2 regions of the Veillonella orientalis genome follow, and region 2 is predicted to be linked to the other one. Evidence: a T-box and tRNA genes for the amino acid it is inferred to sense, from the RefSeq annotation. Region 2 holds a T-box; the other holds one or more tRNA genes.
The links. The T-box of region 2 lies ahead of thrS (threonine--tRNA ligase). A T-box ahead of a tRNA ligase gene usually reads a tRNA of that ligase, here a tRNA-Thr.

Region 1: it has a tRNA-Thr gene. The T-box ahead of thrS (threonine--tRNA ligase) is inferred to sense a tRNA for this amino acid. The anticodon was not compared.

What each region holds. Positions count from the first base shown of each region.
Region 1 is NZ_AP022322.1:1,653,526-1,663,222, reverse strand. It holds gene hypB (hydrogenase nickel incorporation protein HypB) at 1-528, shown strand, start outside; gene VEIS1202513_RS07680 (hypothetical protein) at 525-1,940, shown strand; gene brxF (BREX-3 system P-loop-containing protein BrxF) at 1,969-2,433, shown strand; gene VEIS1202513_RS07670 (undecaprenyl-diphosphate phosphatase) at 2,508-3,002, shown strand; tRNA gene VEIS1202513_RS07665 (tRNA-Thr) at 3,110-3,185, shown strand; tRNA gene VEIS1202513_RS07660 (tRNA-Tyr) at 3,196-3,280, shown strand; tRNA gene VEIS1202513_RS07655 (tRNA-Met) at 3,286-3,361, shown strand; tRNA gene VEIS1202513_RS07650 (tRNA-Thr) at 3,394-3,469, shown strand; tRNA gene VEIS1202513_RS07645 (tRNA-Met) at 3,475-3,551, shown strand; gene tuf (elongation factor Tu) at 3,793-4,980, shown strand; gene VEIS1202513_RS07635 (nitric-oxide reductase large subunit) at 5,158-7,395, shown strand; gene rpmG (50S ribosomal protein L33) at 7,666-7,815, shown strand; gene secE (preprotein translocase subunit SecE) at 7,857-8,078, shown strand; gene nusG (transcription termination/antitermination protein NusG) at 8,091-8,627, shown strand; gene rplK (50S ribosomal protein L11) at 8,731-9,156, shown strand; gene rplA (50S ribosomal protein L1) at 9,232-9,697, shown strand, end outside.
Region 2 is NZ_AP022322.1:1,037,859-1,047,555, forward strand. It holds gene infC (translation initiation factor IF-3) at 1-328, opposite strand, end outside; gene VEIS1202513_RS04710 (DASS family sodium-coupled anion symporter) at 815-2,308, shown strand; gene VEIS1202513_RS04715 (MFS transporter) at 2,385-3,590, opposite strand; gene thrS (threonine--tRNA ligase) at 3,807-5,717, opposite strand; T-box leader at 5,791-6,023, opposite strand; gene VEIS1202513_RS04725 (hypothetical protein) at 6,272-7,261, opposite strand; gene VEIS1202513_RS04730 (DUF4911 domain-containing protein) at 7,323-7,598, opposite strand; gene VEIS1202513_RS04735 (peptidase U32 family protein) at 7,695-8,936, opposite strand; gene VEIS1202513_RS04740 (O-methyltransferase) at 8,936-9,544, opposite strand; gene mltG (endolytic transglycosylase MltG) at 9,568-9,697, opposite strand, start outside.

The sequences.
Region 1 (9,697 bases), 620 kb from region 2:
ACATCTCTATTGGAGGCAACTTTACATGATTTGAAAAAAGATTACCGCCTTGCTGTTATTGAAGGTGATTTATTTACTGCTAAGGATGCGGAACGGATTCATGAATTAGGCGTTCCTGTTATTCAAATCAATACAGTGGGAGGTTGCCATCTTGATGCACAAATGATTCAAGATGCACTAGGTGATTTAAATCTTGATGAACTCGATATGATCATTATCGAGAATGTAGGTAACCTTGTATGCCCTGCAGAATTTGAGATTGGTGAAAGCATGAAGGTAACTGTATTATCTGTTACTGAAGGTGAAGATAAGCCTCTTAAATACCCATTAATCTTTAAAGAGTCAAAGGCTATTCTCATTAATAAGATAGATTTATTGCCTTATGTACCATTTAAAAAAGACAAGGCAATACAAGATATACGTAATTTGAATCCAACAGGAGAGATTTTTGAAGTAAGTTGCACGGCCCATAATGGACTTGAGCCATGGTTGACATGGTTGCGTGCGCAATTGGAGAGTAATCGATGAATCATTCTATTAAGAGCCGTATCGTAGCGGCACTTTTAGTTGGCCTATCTGCTACAACGGTAGGGTATGCGGCAGAACCGGCTATTTCGACTGTGAAACAAACTGCGGTGGAATCTACAGAGAATGCAAATGATGTTGCACATACGGATGATAAGACAACTGTAGAAGCAGCGGGAACTGATGCGGCTGAGTCTGTTGCGTATATAGATAATGCACCGATTAAAGCTGTTAAAATCGATACAAAGACAAAAAAGGAAAGCACTAAAACAGGATGGCTAGCTGAACAAATGGCAGTTACCGAGTTTGGTGATTCCATACAGTTTTGGCAAGCAGCTAGCGAAAATGAAGGTCCATTGCCTAGCGTAACGCAAAATAACTTGGCTGATATTGGTAAGTCTTATACGGCTAATAATTTGCCAGCTTTAGGGTCTGAAGATGATTATGCTATTGATGGGTATCGCTTAGGAGATCAGTTTGTAGCGCCTAAAGATGTAGAAAAAACAGTGGTTCGTGATAACTTTACGACGTACTATATGAAAGACTTGGAGGTGACCGTTTATACGGGACCTGCTCAAGAGCGTTTAGTAAATAATCAATTGCGCGGTCAAGGTGCTACTTATTTCTTTGAACCGAATACTATTACTAATATTCATAGTACGAAAAAAGGCGTCCACACTGTACGCGATATTGGTGTTGGTAGCACGCGCATGGAATTGGTATTTGCCTATGGTAGCCCTATTGCGATGTGGCGTGATTTGAAAAATGAAAGTTATATTTTCCTATATGAAGGTCATTCCGAAAATTCATGGTCTCGAAAAAAGGAATTTAATAGCTCGATAGAGAATACAAATAATAATAGCCAACAACAATCTATGCTAGGACAACAGAAAGAATATATTGCTTTCACCATCAAACAAAGCAATGTAGAGGCTGTTGATATGATTAGTGGGCAAGTATGGCCAAGATTTGGATTGCCTAAAGCTCCAGTATATGATTTTCAAGCAGGTAAATTGACTGCTGATGATTTTGTGTTGCGTGGCTATAAATTAAATGATTATTTTGTTAATGATCCCAATAATGATTGGAAACATCAAGGTATGTTGTTTGGGTCCACATTTATTGGCTATAACGAATATGGCGTGAGTGTTGATAAAAAAAATCTCATCAATCGTGTTCTATTAAATATTTACACACCTACTCGTCGCGGCATTGCGATGGGGGATACTAAATACTTATTGCTCTTTGTATATGGTATGCCTACTCGTATTGTTGAATCTACAACAAATGCGGGCACATCTACTGTATATGAATATAAAAATCCAGCGGCAAGCGACTCATATTTGCAGTTTGCCCTAGATGATAAAAACCAATATATCAAATCCGTTATGTTATCTGACCGTCCAGTTAAGTAGGAACGGTTACAGCGAGGAGGCAAGGGATATGGTTACAGTTCAAGATGTAAGAGAACGTTGGGAACAAATTCAAGGTGATGATGAACGCATATTGTTTATCGTTGGTGGTCCTGGTTCTGGTAAAAGTTTGTTAATTCGTGAATTATCTGAACAAAAAGGTTGGAAGTACTTAGAGGCAAAACAACTTATTGAAGAAGAGTTTTTATTAGTACCTCGTGATGAAAGACCACAACTTGCAGAAGAAGTAATTCGTCGTGCATTAAGTCGCAGTGATACAGAAGTTGTTCTTATCGATGGTATTAATGTATTGTTTGCACCGATATTAAATTTAAATCCTCTTGAACTATTAAAGACTATTAGTAAAACATATCCGATTGTTGTAGGTTGGCGTGGTCATCTCGAAGGTGATCAATTGTACTTAGAACACAATAATGATCCAAAACATGCGGTAGTGACAATCACTAAACCTGATCGTGTTATGGTTATTGATTAATAGAGTTATATTGATTGCTGAGGGCATTATATATTGCCATGAGTTATGACCGCATATAAAAGGCAGGTGATATCATGGACCAATATGTAATTGCCCTCATTTTAGGTGTTATAGAAGGTATAACAGAATGTATTCCTGTATCTAGTACAGGGCATATGATTATTATTGGGCCGATTCCTGTGATAATAGGTCTTTTGGTAGGCGCCCTTTTTATGATTTATGCAGAAAAAAGACGAGTGACTACAAGACTGGTAGATTCTGTAAATAATTTATCTATATACCAATGCTTCCAGATTGGGCTCTATCAAATGCTCTGTTTGTGGCCTGGATTTTCGCGGTCTGGCGCTACCATTGCAGGGGGCATGTTAATCGGTTGTACTCGAAGAGCTGCTGCTGATTTTTCGTTTATCATGGCTGTACCAGTCTTTATCCTCCTTTGGGTACTATCGGATAATGGTAGCTATATTAGCAATTATCTCTCTTTATCTATGATTGCCGATGAGGAAAAAATGAAGTTTAAAAAGTTTAGAAAAAATACTTGCATAGGGTATCGTTTCATGTTATTATGATTAAGCACTAAGGGATACCGCAGTGAACGAAAAAACTTCAAAAAAGTTTTTAAAAAGTTCTTGACACTTAGTGAGGCGGATGATAAAATACATCTTGTCGTAATGATGCTGGCGTAGCTCAATTGGTAGAGCAGCTGACTTGTAATCAGCAGGTTGTGGGTTCAATTCCTATCGCCAGCTCCATTTTATTTTTGGAGGGATTCCCGAGCGGCCAAAGGGAGCAGACTGTAAATCTGCCGTCTTCGACTTCGAAGGTTCGAATCCTTCTCCCTCCACCATTTATAGCGGGGTGGAGCAGTTGGTAGCTCGTCGGGCTCATAACCCGAAGGTCGCAGGTTCAAGTCCTGTCCCCGCAACCACAAAAATTCACAGTGAAATGATCGTTCATTGTGCTGGTGTAGCTCAGTCGGCAGAGCGTATCCTTGGTAAGGATAAGGTCACCGGTTCAATCCCGGTCACTAGCTCCATACATGGCGGCATAGCTCAGTTGGCTAGAGCAATCGGTTCATACCCGGTGTGTCCGCGGTTCAAATCCGTGTGCCGCCACCATTAAACCTCACATTGGTGAGGATTTTTTTATTTCTCCATAAAATACAAATTGAAGCTGATGAGTGTAAGGATTACATTTGTCAGTTTTTTATTTTAGAAGAATATTTGTATTTTTAGAAGTTTTTCTATATATGGTATAATAATGTATAAGGGAATCTTATATTCCATTGATAAATTAGGGTTAATATATTATATTAATACTAGAATGTAATTTGTTTTTGTGAAGGAGGATACAATCCTAATGGCAAAAGAAAAATTTGAACGTACGAAACCGCATGTTAACATTGGTACAATCGGTCACGTTGACCATGGTAAAACTACTTTGACAGCTGCAATCACTAAAGTATTGGCTGAAAAAGGCCAAGCTGATTTCCAAGATTACAGCATGATCGATAAAGCTCCAGAAGAACGTGAACGCGGTATCACAATCAACACTGCACACGTTGAATACGAAACTGAAAACCGTCACTATGCGCACGTTGACTGCCCAGGCCATGCTGACTATGTTAAAAACATGATCACTGGTGCGGCTCAAATGGACGGCGCTATCTTGGTATGTTCCGCAGCTGACGGCCCTATGCCTCAAACTCGCGAACACATCTTGTTGGCTCGCCAAGTTGGTGTTCCTGCAATCGTAGTATTCTTGAACAAAGCTGACATGGTTGACGATGAAGAATTGATCGAATTAGTAGAAATGGAAGTTCGTGAACTTCTTTCCTCCTACGAATTCCCTGGCGACGAAGTACCTATCGTTGTAGGTTCCGCTTTGAAAGCTTTGGAAGGCGACGCTCAATATGTAGCTAAAATCGACGAATTGATGGCAGCTGTAGACTCCTACATCCCAACTCCAGTTCGTGATACTGACAAACCTTTCTTGATGCCTGTGGAAGACGTATTCACAATCACTGGTCGTGGTACAGTAGCAACTGGCCGTGTTGAACGTGGTCAAGTAAACGTAGGCGACACAGTAGAAGTTGTAGGCTTGAAAGAAAAAGCTGAACAATACGTAGTAACTGGTCTTGAAATGTTCCGTAAAACTTTGGATTCTGCAGTAGCAGGTGATAACGTTGGTGCATTGCTTCGTGGTGTAGACCGCAAAGACATCGAACGTGGTCAAGTATTGGCTAAACCAGGTTCCATCAAACCACACACAAAATTCAAAGCAGAAGTATACGTATTGACTAAAGAAGAAGGTGGCCGTCATACTCCATTCTTCTCCAACTACCGTCCACAATTCTACTTCCGTACAACAGACGTAACAGGTGTTGTAAACCTTCCTGAAGGTGTAGAAATGTGTATGCCTGGCGATAACGTAACAATGGATATCGAATTGATCACTCCAATCGCTATCGAAGAAGGTCTTCGTTTCGCGATCCGCGAAGGTGGCCATACAGTAGGCGCTGGCGTTGTAACTGAAATCGAAGGTTAATTCATAATCTTTGTAGTAAATAGGACCCCAATTGGGGTCCTATTTTTGTATTAATTTATATATTGTTTATTGTATTTGTAACCAAAGATACAGAATTATTATACTAATAGTGCTATTATTACCTCAAGGAGAGCAAAGGCTCTCCTTTTGTGTTTTTATAGAAAAGGAGGTAATGTGATGGGTGAATACAAAAAGTATTGGATAGCCGTAGTAGCTGTTCTTATTATTGGTTTTTCTATTCTTGGTTATCTAGGTACTGATGTGTATCATCAAGCACCGCCAGTGCCGACTGCGTATGTATCTCAAGATGGACAGGTCTTGTTCACTAAGGAAGATATTTTACATGGTCAATCGGCATGGCAATCTACAGGTGGTCAATCGGTAGGGACCGTTTTAGGTCATGGCGCATATCAAGCGCCTGACTGGACAGCAGATTGGTTACATAAAGAAGTATCCGTGATGTTGGATATTAAATCTCAAGAGGCCTTTGGAGCTCTTTATGACCAATTGGGACCTGTACAACAAGCAGCTGTTAAAGAAGTTGTGAAAAAAGAGTATTTAGGTAGTGCAGTTCGTGAAGATGGAACTGTTGTTTTATCTCCAGAACGAATTACAGCAATGAATTTAACTGGTCGTTATTTTGTTGAGTTGTACGGTGATAATCCTGATTTGACATTGACTCGTGATCATTTTGCGATGAAGGATAACACACTACCTGAGTTACAAGATCGCATTGATATGGCACGCTTCTTCTTCTGGACTACTTGGATGGCATCTACACAACGTCCTGGTACAGATGCAACGTATACAAACAACTGGCCACATGAACCTTTATTGGATCATAATCCTACACCTGAAAGTATCGCATGGTCTGTTGTGAGTGTTATTATCTTATTATGTGGCATTGGTGTAGTTGTATGGTTATGGGCCTTTGGTAAAAAGGATGATGACCATGCATTGGTTCCACCAACAGAAGATCCAATTAGCAAGATCACGTTAACGCCATCTCAACGTGCATTAGGTAAATATTTGTTTACAATCCTAGCATTGTTCTTATTCCAATTGGGGATGGGTGGGATTATTGCCCACTATACTGTAGAAGGTCAAGCGTTCTATGGTATTCCATTAGCGCAATATTTCCCTTATTCTATTGCGCGTACATGGCATATTCAGGCATCTTTGTTCTGGATTGCGATGGCATTCTTGAGTGCTGGTCTATTCTTGGCACCAATCATTAATGGTGGTAAAGATCCTAAATATCAAAAGCTTGGGGTGGACATCTTATTCTGGGCTCTTGTAGTTCTTGTAGTAGGTTCCTTCGCTGGTACATATTTAGGCGTAGCACATCAAATTCCAGCAGCGTGGAATTTCCTTCTCGGACACCAAGGTTACGAATATATCGAGTTGGGTCGTATTTGGCAGTGGATTGAATACATTGGTATTTTATTCTGGCTTGTACTCATGATACGTAGCATTATTGGTGCCTTCAAGCAAAAAGGGGATAAAAACCTCATTGCAGCCTTCATATTCTCCGTTATCATGGTAGGTATCTTCTATGGTCCAGGGTTATTCTATGGTGAACATAGCCATTTGGCAATTATGGAGTATTGGCGTTGGTGGGTAATCCATCTTTGGGTTGAAGGCTTCTTCGAAGTATTCTCCACTACATTGATGGCATTTATCTTTGTTACATTAGGGCTTGTGTCCTATCGTGCCGGTACAGTGGCAGCGATTTCCTCTGGTGCTATTTATCTCATCGGTGGCATTCCTGGTACATTCCATCATCTATACTTCACAGGTGTTACATCTACTATTGTGGCGACAGGCGCATCCTTCTCTGCGTTAGAAGTAGTACCACTTGTACTATTAGGTTATGAAGCCTTTGAAAACTATACACGTCTTCACAGCGCACCTTGGATGCATCGTTTGAAATGGCCAGTATACTGCTTTATTGCGGTATCTTTCTGGAATCTTGTCGGTGCAGGGGTCTTCGGCTTCTTGATCAATATGCCTGTATCCTTGTTCTACATTCAAGGTCTTAATACAACTGCAGTGCATGCGCATACTGCATTGTTCGGCGTATATGGTTTCTTAAGCTTAGGCTTTGTATTCCTTATTGCCCGTTATATTCGACCTGAAGTAGAATTCAACGATAAATTGATGAAATTCGGGTTCTGGGTTCTCAATATAGGCCTTGCCTTAATGGTGCTCATTAGCTTATTGCCGATTGGTCTTATCCAAGCGTGGGCAAGCATTACACATGGCTTGTGGTTTGCACGTAGCGAAGAATTTATGCAACAACCATTGTTACAAAACTTACGTTGGCTTCGTATGATTGGTGATACAATACTAATCATTGGTGCCGTAGCATTCTTCTGGCAAATTGTGAAAGTTCTATTTCCGAAGAAATCCTAATTGACAGACATAATATAATTCTATGCATTAACGGCATAAATTGTATGAAAAATATGTGATAATTTATTACCATATTAATGGCGTTCCTTTCTAGACAAGGAACGCCATTTTTTGTTATACTATCCCTGTCAGGTACATGTGCCTGGCTTTTTTGAGTTACTCAAAATTCTTGACATAGCTTGCTACGTATGATATATTTCTTTAGTATGTAGTCGAGCGTTTTCGAGTACAAGAGACAGATTTAGTAAATACAAAGCGAGGTGTATCCGGATGCGTAATGCCATTACTTTAGCTTGCACAGATTGCAAACAACGTAACTATCAAACGAACAAGAACAAAAAGAACAATCCTGATCGTATTGAAATGATGAAATATTGCAAATTCTGCGGTAAACATACATTACACCGTGAAACAAAATAATTCTTATCATTCATTACCTGTTGATTTGAGGATGTGAAACAATGGCAAAGTCTAACTCAGCAGTGCAGCAGCGTGGTGGATTTGGAAAATTCTTCCGCGGTGTGAAAGCTGAACTTAAAAAAGTAGTCTGGCCAACAAAAAAAGAACTCATCAATTATACAATAGTAGTATTTTTAGTGACGATTTTTATCGCCTTTATTATCTATATACTTGATGCAGTCTTTGCCCAACTTTTTAATACGTTGTTGCACTTTGTTGGATAAGGGGGCCATTTCATGGAAGCAGATAAGAAGTGGTATGTAATTCATACCTATTCAGGCTACGAAAATAAAGTTAAAACCACTCTTGAACTTAAAGTTCAGTCTATGGGTCTACAAGATGTGATTAGCCGTATTTTGGTACCTCTTGAAGACGAAATAGATGAAAAAGATGGGGTTAAAAAAGTAGTAAAACGTAAGATATTTCCTGGGTACGTATTGGTTGAAATGGAGGTTAACGACCGCTCTTGGTATGTTGTACGCAACACACCAGGTGTAACAGGTTTCGTTGGTTCTGCCACTAAACCAGTTCCACTTTCTGATTCCGAAGTAGAACATATACTTAAGTCTCAGGGCTTGGATAAGAAACCAAGCATCAACATCGATGTAGAAGTTGGTGAAACGGTACGCATTACGTCCGGGGCCTTTGAAGATAAACTAGGTGTTATTACCGAACTTAACCCTGAAAAAGGAACATTGAAACTTAATGTGGAAATGTTCAACCGAGATACCGAGGTAGAGGTAGAGTTCTCTCAAATTGAGAAAGCTCTTTAATATATATATTATAACTCTAAAAAAGAGCAATCGATTTTGGTTGCCAGTGGGAGGATATATATCCGTTACCACCACAGTATAAGCATAGGAGGTTTAATTACCCATGGCTAAGAAATTAGTTAAACAAGTAAAACTACAAATTGAAGCCGCTAAAGCTACTCCAGCACCACCAGTTGGTCCTGCACTAGGTCAAGCAGGTGTTAACATCGTTGCTTTCACAAAAGAATTCAACGAACGTACTGCTAAACAAGCTGGCTTAATTATCCCAGTAGTTATTAACGTATATGAAGATCGTAGCTTCGACTTCATCACTAAGACTCCACCAGCTGCAGTATTATTGAAAAAAGCTGCAGGTATCCCAAAAGGTTCTGGTGTACCTAACCGTGATAAAGTAGCAAAAGTAGGTCGCGATAAAGTTCGTGAAATTGCTGAATTGAAAATGCCTGACTTGAATGCTAATACCGTAGAACAAGGTATGCGCATGGTAGAAGGTACTGCTCGCAGCATGGGCATTGAAATCGTTGACTAATAAGCGTACGACTTGCGCATAAGCGCAAATCGGTGGGAGGGAATTCCCGTTTGACCACATAAGGAGGATATTATAATGGCAAAAGTAGGTAAGAAATACGCTGAGGCAGTAAAACTTATTGAAGCTGGTAAGTTCTACGAACCAGTAGAAGCAATCGAGTTGGTTAAGAAAACTGCAACTGCAAATTTCGATGAAACAGTTGAAATCGCTTTCAACTTGAATGTCGACCCTAAATACGCTGATCAACAAGTTCGTGGTGCAGTAGTATTGCCTCATGGTACTGGCAAAACTAAACGCGTTCTTGTATTCGCAAAAGGCGACAATATTAAAGCAGCTGAAGAAGCTGGTGCAGATTTCGTAGGTTCTGAAGAGTTAGTAGCTAAAATCCAAGGTGGTTGGAGCGACTTCGACGTAGTAGTTGCTACACCAGACATGATGGGTCAAGTTGGCCGTCTTGGTAAAATCTTGGGTCCTAAAGGCTTGATGCCAAACCCTAAAGTTGGTACAGTAACTCCAGACGTTGCTCGTGCAGTAAACGAAA
Region 2 (9,697 bases):
CGTTTTTCATTTTTACGTAAAAGTCATGGTCTTCAATATGTGGACGTAACTTAACTTCTTTTAAAGTTACGATTTTTTGTTTCTTCTTCGCTTCTTTCTCGCGTTTTTGTTGTTCATAACGATATTTACCGTAGTTCATAATGCGAGCTACTGGTGGTTTAGCGTTAGGTGCAATTTCCACAAGATCAAGATGCTTTTCTTCAGCCAATGCCAACGCCTCACGGCCAGACATAATGCCGATTTGTTCGTTTTCAGGACCTACGACACGAAGTTCACGAGCACGAATTTCTTCATTAATGCGTGGTGTATCCTTGCTAATAGCGTTCACCTCCAAGAGAATAAAAAAAACGGACGGCAAACACCATCCGAATAGAGTTCTCTATATTAACCTCATACTTCTCGGTATTAGGTGAGTGGCGGATGGCCTCTGCTTCATAAATTACTTAATTATAATAACAAATCGTATGGTGAAAGTCAACAAAAAATATTGAGCTTTTAACAATGAATTTGTTATTACAACTCTTATAGTATAACAGACATTATAAGTTCTGTATATAGGTATACTTACTGACACCGCGCTCTCTTTATGTATACAATATTCTTATAAATTATACAACTAATTCTATAGAAAATACGATACAATAATATTTATAGAATAGTCTAGCTTATATAGTGTACTTTATAGAATAGCGTATATTATAGGATAGTGTACATTATAGAATAGTATACTTTATAGGATAGTCTAGCTTATATAGTTTACCTTATTTATTATTATACAGTAATAGTTATGATACAAATTGAAAGGAGTTTTATTATGAGTGTAACAACCACTGCCCCTCCACAAAAGGCGCGTACAACTGCTCAAAATATTGGACTTATTTTATCCTTTATTGTTTTAGGCGGTATTTTATTATTGCCTACACCGGAAACATTATCTACCGGCGGTCATCGTATGATTGGCGTCCTCGCCTTTGCCATCATCTTATGGATGACCTCAGCTGTTTCCTATCCAGTAAGTGCTACCATGATTACTGCACTTACCGCTTTACTATTAGGATTCTCACCAAATCCCGAAGCACCTGCCAAGGCTATGGGCACAGCCAATGCCTTGAAGCTGATCATTTCTGGTTATTCTTCACCAGCCATGATTCTCGTAGGTGCTGCTATGTTTATCTCTGTAGCTATGCGTAAAACGGGTCTCGATCGTCGTATCGCCATGTTAGTACTATCTAGCGTTGGTACTAAGGTAAGTCGTATTTATTTAGGTGTTATTATTACAGGACTTATCCTCGCCTTCTTCGTACCCAGTGCAACAGCTCGTATTGCTTGCTTAGCACCGATTATCATTGGTATTGTTGAGAACTTAGGTATTGAACGTAAAAGCCGCGTAGCCGCTCTACTCATGGTAGGTGCCGTACAAGCCGATACGTTCTGGAATATTATGATTCAAACGGCTGCCGCTCAAAATCTTGTGGCTGTAGGCTTTATACAAACTCAGATGAATACATCTATTAGCTGGATAGATTGGCTTACTGCAGCGGCTCCATTCTCCATCATTATGGTTATCATCGCCTACTTCTTAACACAAGCATTAATTAAGCCAGAGTTCAAGGAACTTGTAGGTGGCGATGTACAACTCGCTAAAATGCGCCAAGAAATCGGTCCTATGAGTACTGATGAAAAGAAACTGTTATGTATTTCTATCGGTCTTCTCGCATTATGGGCTACCGGTGGCAAGCTACATTCTATCGATACAACAACTACAACAATTGTAGCTATCGCATTATTCTTCTTCCCTAAGATTGGCATTATGGATTGGAAATTTGCACAGCCAAACATCGACTGGGGTTCCATCGTTATGTTTGGTGCTGGTATCGGTCTTGGATCTGTATTACTGAAAACAAAGGCAGCCACTTGGCTAGCTCAAGTATTCGTAAACGCCTTCTCCCTTGAAAGTGCCAGCGTATTCATCTTAATTGCTGTAATGGCAGCCTTCCTCATTGTCATCCACCTAGGCTTTGCATCTGCTACAGCCCTCTCCTCTGCTATGATTCCTATTGTAATTTCTATTGTAGTAGGACATAACGCAGAAGGTCTTAACCCAATTGGCGTAACCATGCTTATGCAATATGCGATCTGCTTCGGTCTAGTATTACCAGTAAACTCTCCACAAGGTATGGTAGCTTACGGTACCGACACATTCGACGTAAAAACATTTATGACTACAGGTATTCCATTGACTATTATTGGCTATGTAATGATGCTCGTATTTGCTCTTACATATTGGCACTGGATTGGAATCGCATAATACTGTACTTTCATAACAATCATATATAAACCAAAAGGCTCTGTCATGAGACAGAGCCTTTTAGATATTCACTATATTATTCTAATTCCTTACCTTTAAGTTCAGGGATTAAGAATAGGGTTGCAAGAATATCAAGTACGTAGATAATAGCTAGGAATGCAATTGCTACTTGGTAGGAGTACATAGAGATGATCATGCCTACTACCATTGGGCTAAAGCCGCCTACAGCACGACCAATATTAAATAGTACGTTTTGAGCCGTTGCACGAGCAGTTGTTGGGTAGGCTTCTGCCATCAAGGCACCATAGCCACCCATCATACCATTTACAGAGGCGCCTAAGATAGCACCGGCAAATAGCATGGCAGTTGGATCAGATAGTTGAGAGTAGATTAAAATAGATACTACAGCACATACTTGGAATAGGATGAATGTAGGTTTACGACCTATTTTATCAGCCAAGCGACCAAATAACCAAATACCGACCATCATGCCACAAACAGTAACCGCTGTCCACAAACCGGATTTTGTAAGAGAGAAGCCTAATTGCTTACTTAAGAAATTAGGTAACCAAATCATAATACCGTAATAACCAAAGTTTTGAACAGATGTTAAAATAGCAACACCAATAGATGTCTTTGTAGTTCTTACATCTTTTACTAATAACTTGAAAGAGTTTGTATGTGAATGCTCTTTATCTTCTTTACTTTGTACAAAGATTTCTGGTTCATGTAGTTTCGCACGGAATACCCAAGCAACTAGTGCTGGAATAATGCCAACCATAAACATACCACGCCATCCAATAATAGGAATAAGTAATGGTGTTAACAAAGCAGCAGCCAACACGCCTAATTGCCAACCAAGAGCAACATAGCTTGTCGCTTTTGCACGATGCTGTGCAGGCCAAGCTTCAGCAGCGAGTGCCATACCAATACCAAATTCACCACCTAAACCAATACCAGCGATTGTACGGTAAATAAGAAGATCCCAATAACCTTGAGCAAAAGCACAGAGGCCAGTAAATACTGCAAATAGTACGATAGTCCAAGTCAATACGCGAACGCGACCAAATTTATCTGACAAGGTACCGAAGATGAAACCACCAAGTACGGCACCAACCAAGGTCCACGTCACCAAAGAACCTGCTTGACCAGTGGTCAAGCCTAAATCTCCAGAGATTAAGGTCAACATAAAACCTAAAATCAAGAGATCAAAACCATCCATAGCATAACCAATGGAGGAACCAATAACGGCTTTCCAGCCATATGAATTTACTTCTTTCATACTATTTCCTTTCGCTACTCACAGGTAACAATTAAAGAGATAGCCCCCACTATACAAATGGCCAACTCCTAGACTTAAGTCTAATGAAAGGCTTCAGTATATGGGGGCTAAATTTATATCTATTTATTTTGATGCATATAAGAAATTAGATTATAACAATTTCAAACATGACAACTCATCCATCGGTAATATTGATGGATGAGTCATAATAATCAATTAGTTACGTTCTTTGATTTCGATTTTAATAGAATTGAAGAATTCTTCGAATGGTACGGAACCTAATTCGTCACCGCCGTGTTTACGAACGTTAACTGTGCCTTCTTCAACTTCTTTATCGCCTACCACAAGCATGTATGGAACTTTTGCCATTTGTGCTTGGCGGATTTTGTAGCCAATTTTTTCGCTACGATCATCCACTTCTACACGTACATAGTCGCGATGCATTTGTTTTGCCAATTCTTTAGCATATTCAACATGTTTTTCAGAGATAGGCAAGATTTTAACTTGTACAGGAGCCATCCATGTTGGGAACGCACCTGCATAGTGTTCAGTTAAGATACCGATAAAACGTTCCATGGAGCCGAAGCATGCACGGTGAATCATGATAGGACGATGTTTTTGACCATCTTCGCCAACATATTCGATTTGGAAACGTTCAGGCAAGTTCATATCCAATTGGATAGTACCACATTGCCATGTACGGCCTAAGGAATCTTCGATATGGTAGTCAAGTTTAGGGCCGTAGAATGCGCCGTCGCCAGGGTTGATTACATAAGGAATACCTTTTGCTTCAATGGCATTGCGCAATGCTTCTGTAGCAGCTTCCCAAATGGCATCGTCACCCATTGCATTGTCTGGTTTAGTAGACAATTCAACATGGTATTTCAAACCAAATTGGCTATAAATGCGGTCGAACAATTCGATAACTTTCATCAATTCAGATTGCATTTGGTCTGGCAACATGAATACGTGAGCATCATCTTGAGTAAACGCACGTACACGGAATAGGCCATGTAATGCACCGGACAATTCATGACGGTGAACTAAACCAAGTTCAGCGTAACGCAATGGGAAGTCACGGTAGGAATGCATTTCGTTTTGGTAAACCAAGATACCGCCTGGGCAGTTCATTGGTTTAATTGCATATTCTTCATCATCAATGATTGTAGTGTACATATTTTCACGGTAATGGAACCAGTGACCAGATGTTTCCCACAATTGTTTATTTAAGATGATTGGTGTGCGAATTTCTTCGTAATCGAATTCATGGTGAACTTCACGCCAGAAGTTTTCTAATTCGTTGCGAAGAGCCATACCTTTTGGTAAGAAGAATGGGAAGCCAGGACCTTCTTCTTTGATAACGAACAAACCAAGTTCTTTACCAAGTTTACGGTGGTCGCGTTTAGCTGCTTCTTCAAGCAAGTGAAGGTATGCATCAAGTTCTTCTTTCTTTTCAAATGCTGTACCGTAAATACGTTGCAACATTTTGTTCTTTTCATCGCCGCGCCAGTATGCACCTGCAATGCTTTGTAATTTGAAAGCTTTTACCTTACCAGTGGATGCCACGTGAGGACCTGCACAAAGATCGATGAAGTCGCCTTGCGCATAGCAAGAGATAACAGCATCTTCAGGAAGATCTTCGATCAATTCTACCTTGTAGTCTTCGTTTTTGGATTTGAAGAACTCGATAGCTTCTTGACGAGACATTACAGATTTAGTGATAGGCAAGTTTTCTTTTACAATACGGCTCATTTCCTTTTCGATTTTACCCAAATCTTCAGGAGTCAAAGTATGTTCCATATCGATATCGTAGTAGAAACCTTTATCGATAGCAGGACCGATAGCTAATTTAGCTTCAGGCCATAAGCGTTTAACCGCTTGAGCCAAGATATGAGAAGCTGTGTGGCGCAAAGTATGTTTACCACCATCTTCTTCGAATGTTAAGAATGCTACTTCAGAACCATCAACGAGTTCTTCGCGAAGGTCTGTTAATTCGCCATTTACATTAGCAGCTAGTACTTTTTTAGCCAAGCTGTTAGATAATTGTTTTACTGCTTCCCCAAGAGTAGTGCCAGCAGCGTATTCCTTTGCACTACCATCAGGTAAAATGATTTTTACATCTGCCATTTTAATTTCCTCCAATTATTATCTAGGATAGACTGGATTTTTGTAATAAAAAAAGACCCTCTATCCCTACAAAACAAGGGACGAAGATCATTCGCGGTTCCACCCTAGTTAACTACCTATACGAATATATGTGTATAGTTAATTCACTTCATTAAGCCCGATAACGGTGGCGGCCGTATTTGCCTACTTAGGTTCGACAAATCAGTTTAAAGGGGGTAACTCTGATATATGTGTAAGGCATTTCCAGCATCAGCCTCTCTCTGGTACACAGGGATATGAGAATCATGTCCTTTGCATAACTTTTACTAGATTATAGTATCATAGAGAATCAAAAAATTCAATACAGTGTAACTGTAAATTTCACAAAATCTATAAATTAAAGAAACGCCTTTAAACACACCATATAAAAACGGCCCGATATAACTAATATGTACCCCCTTTACGGGTTGTCCATTAAAAGGGGTACATATCAAACTCGAGCCGTTTATTAAGATTATCATATATACGCTAACCAATGTAGCTGTACTACAGCTCACTGTACATGAGCTAGATTATTAGCGTTTGAAGTTTGTAGATAACATAGCGCCAATTACTTTTTCCAATTTGCTATTGGAAAGGTCTGGGCCTTTGTATAATGTTAAGAGTACATCGTTAGAGTTATCTTGTTTAGATACCATCATAACACCACTACCACGAGCACCGTTATCGTCGTAATCTTTTGCTACGATAACGAGGTTCAAGTAATGATCCTTCATATATGTGTACACTTTACTTGTACGTGCAGAGGAACCAATCATTTTTGCCATGCTCATACCACGGTTGAATACGATTGTATTTGCATTATGTGGATTTGCCGCTAATTGTTGTTTCTCCTCTTCATTGAGAGGCATAAGGTTTACCATGAGGGAATCACCCATTTTACCACGGAACATAGCTGGCATTGTTTCGCGCACATCTTCAGGAATACCTGTGTCAGTAGTCAATTTCAATTCCTTAGGAACCGTCATGTATAGAACGCCCTTGCTGTTTCGGCCTACCTCTGTTGTACTGAGGTCTACGGCGCTAAGCATAATGGAATCTTTAATAGTGGCTACTTGATTTGCCAATGGCTTTTCAGGAATGCCACGGCTTGCCAATTGTACGTCACCAGATTTAGTTTTTTTCAAGGTTTCTACATTCCAGTTAGCACCTTTTTTGTCAGCATCGCTAGCCTCTGTGAAAGCATTCGCCCCATCTTTTGTGCCTACATACACGTAAGTTTGCGCTGGGATAATTGTATCTGGCGCACCAGTTTTATTGAACGCTGCACCATATACAACATTAGGAATCACAGTGGAGCCAACTTGTAAATTATTGTTAGTTTGGCTTTCCACATCAAAGTTGATATTACCCGTGAAGGTCATATCAGGACCATGATTGATGACTACTACATCCCCTGCTTGAGGGATAATAACAGGGCCTACAGGACCTGCCATAGCTACGCCTGCCATAGATATACTTAGACAAGCTGTTAATAATGCACGTTTCAACATAGATTGTTTCATAGATATACTCTCATTTCTCTACTAGGTCTAAACATTTTGATGTAATGATAAAAATATTATATTAATCCTCGATAGTGACATAGTCCGATAGACTACTTAATAATTCAATAGCCAAGGGCCGTGTTGAAGGTGTACACCTTAGCATACATCGTCCATTTACATCAATAGATGTCATAACCCCTAAGTATTCATAGCCTTCAATGATGCGATTGATATAGTTCGTATGCTTCGGTTCAAGATGAAAGTACACATACGCCTCTTCCCCAGAAGTTGCTAAATCTGGTACATCAGTAAATGCACCGATAGATTTACTCGGTTCTAAAGATGTACCACTCATAAGTCCTCCTACACATCATTACTATAAAATGTAAATGCTATACATATCGCTAGTATAGTCATCCATTAGATATGTTTGTCGTTAATATACTACCTACTAAGCTTCTTTTGGTTTGCATTCACGGCGCATCATAGAATACGGCTCAAGTGGTGTATCCATGTAGATACGCACTTTCATTTGTGCATGAGGCGCTACGTCGATTGGATTACCATCTTCATCTGTCATTTTTTCAATTACAGTTTCCACAAGCTCACCCTTAGGTTGGCAGAATTCTACTTTATCGCCTACCTTGAAGTTGTTACGTTGTTCAAGATCAACGTATTTTTCTTCTTCGTTGTAGCCCATAACTAAACCGATAAAATCATGGCTTTGTGTATTGGTAGATTTACCATAGTTCTGAGCAGTTTCATCAGGACGACCTTCTGCAAAGCCATCAGTATATGGACGGTGAGAAATCTTTTCTAATTCTGCAATCCATTCTGGACGAACATACCAATCTTTACCTTCTTTAAGATACGTATCGATAGCTGTACGATATACTTTCGCCACTGTTGCACAGTAGTGAACGGATTTCATACGGCCTTCGATTTTAAGGCTGTCGATGCCAGCTTCATATAAGTCTGGAATACGGTGAATCAAGCACAAGTCTTTAGAGTTAAAGATATATGTACCATGCTCATCTTCTTCAATTGGGTAATATTCACCAGGTCGGTTGGATTCAACAAGGGAGTATTTCCAACGGCAAGATTGAGAGCATTGACCACGGTTCGCATCGCGATTGCCTGTCATGTAGTTAGATAATAGGCAGCGACCAGAGTAAGAGATACACATAGAACCATGTACGAAGGATTCAATTTCAATATCTACATTATCCTTCATTTCTTTAAGGTCAGCCAAAGACACTTCGCGAGCTGCTACTACACGTGTAGCACCCAATTCTTTCCACATTTGCACTGTGTGCCAGTTTGTTGTAGAAGCTTGTGTACTTACATGAAGTTCAAGGCCTGGAGCCACGCGTTTAGCAAGGCTAAAAATACCCATGTCGGCAACGATGATCGCATCAACGCCGATACTTTCAAGGAATTTCAAATAGTCCTCTAAACCTTCAAAGTCCTCATTATGAGGAATGATATTACATGTAACATGGAGTTTTTTACCATGAGCATGTACGAATTCTACAGCTTCCTTTAATTCCTCGTCAGAGAAATTAGAGTTACCTGCGCGCAAACCAAAACGTTTGCCTGCACAATATACAGCATCCGCACCATAGCGAATAGCCATTTTAAGCTTGTCCATATTACCGGCTGGACAAAGCAATTCCATAAAATGTTCTGCCATTATTTGTTGTGCCCTTTCCACACACTTACACTCATACCATCACCCATTGGATAGATGGTGGTGTTAAACAATTCTTTATTTTCAACATACGTTAAGTATTCTTTTAACCGTTTTACGATAGTCTTAAACCGTTTTGGCGGCTCCTTATCGCCTCTTACATAACCTCTAAAAAGTACATTATCTGCCAGGATAACGCCTCCTTCTTTCACATGAGGCAAAATGAGTTCTAATTGTTTAAGATATTGCCCTTTGGGACCATCTAAAAACACTAAATCATATTCACCGGTGAGTTCCATTAAGACTTGAGACGCATCGCCTTTCAGCAATGTAATTGTATCGGCATAATCAGATTGGTTAATATAATATTTAGCCATTTCGTGACGCACATCATCTAATTCAATAGATGTAATATGTCCCTCCTCTTCGTCGAGTAGCGGAGCCATCAACAAAGCAGAGTAACCAATGGCGGTGCCCACCTCTAACACAGAGGTGGGCCGGTACAAACCTATTAATTCTTCAAAGAGATGAACCTCAGATTCTCGTAGAATCGGTACATCATTAATCATCGCGTAAATACGCTGTTCATTTAAAATATCATTTAATGTCATGAAAGTAGATTCAATCTCCTACATTATTTATTGCTATTACCACTAGGAATTACCAACGTAGAACGATCCACAGATTCAGCTGGCTTTACTTCAATATGAGGTACTTGTTGTGTACTTGGTACAACATTTTGCATAGATTCTGGAGCAGGTGTT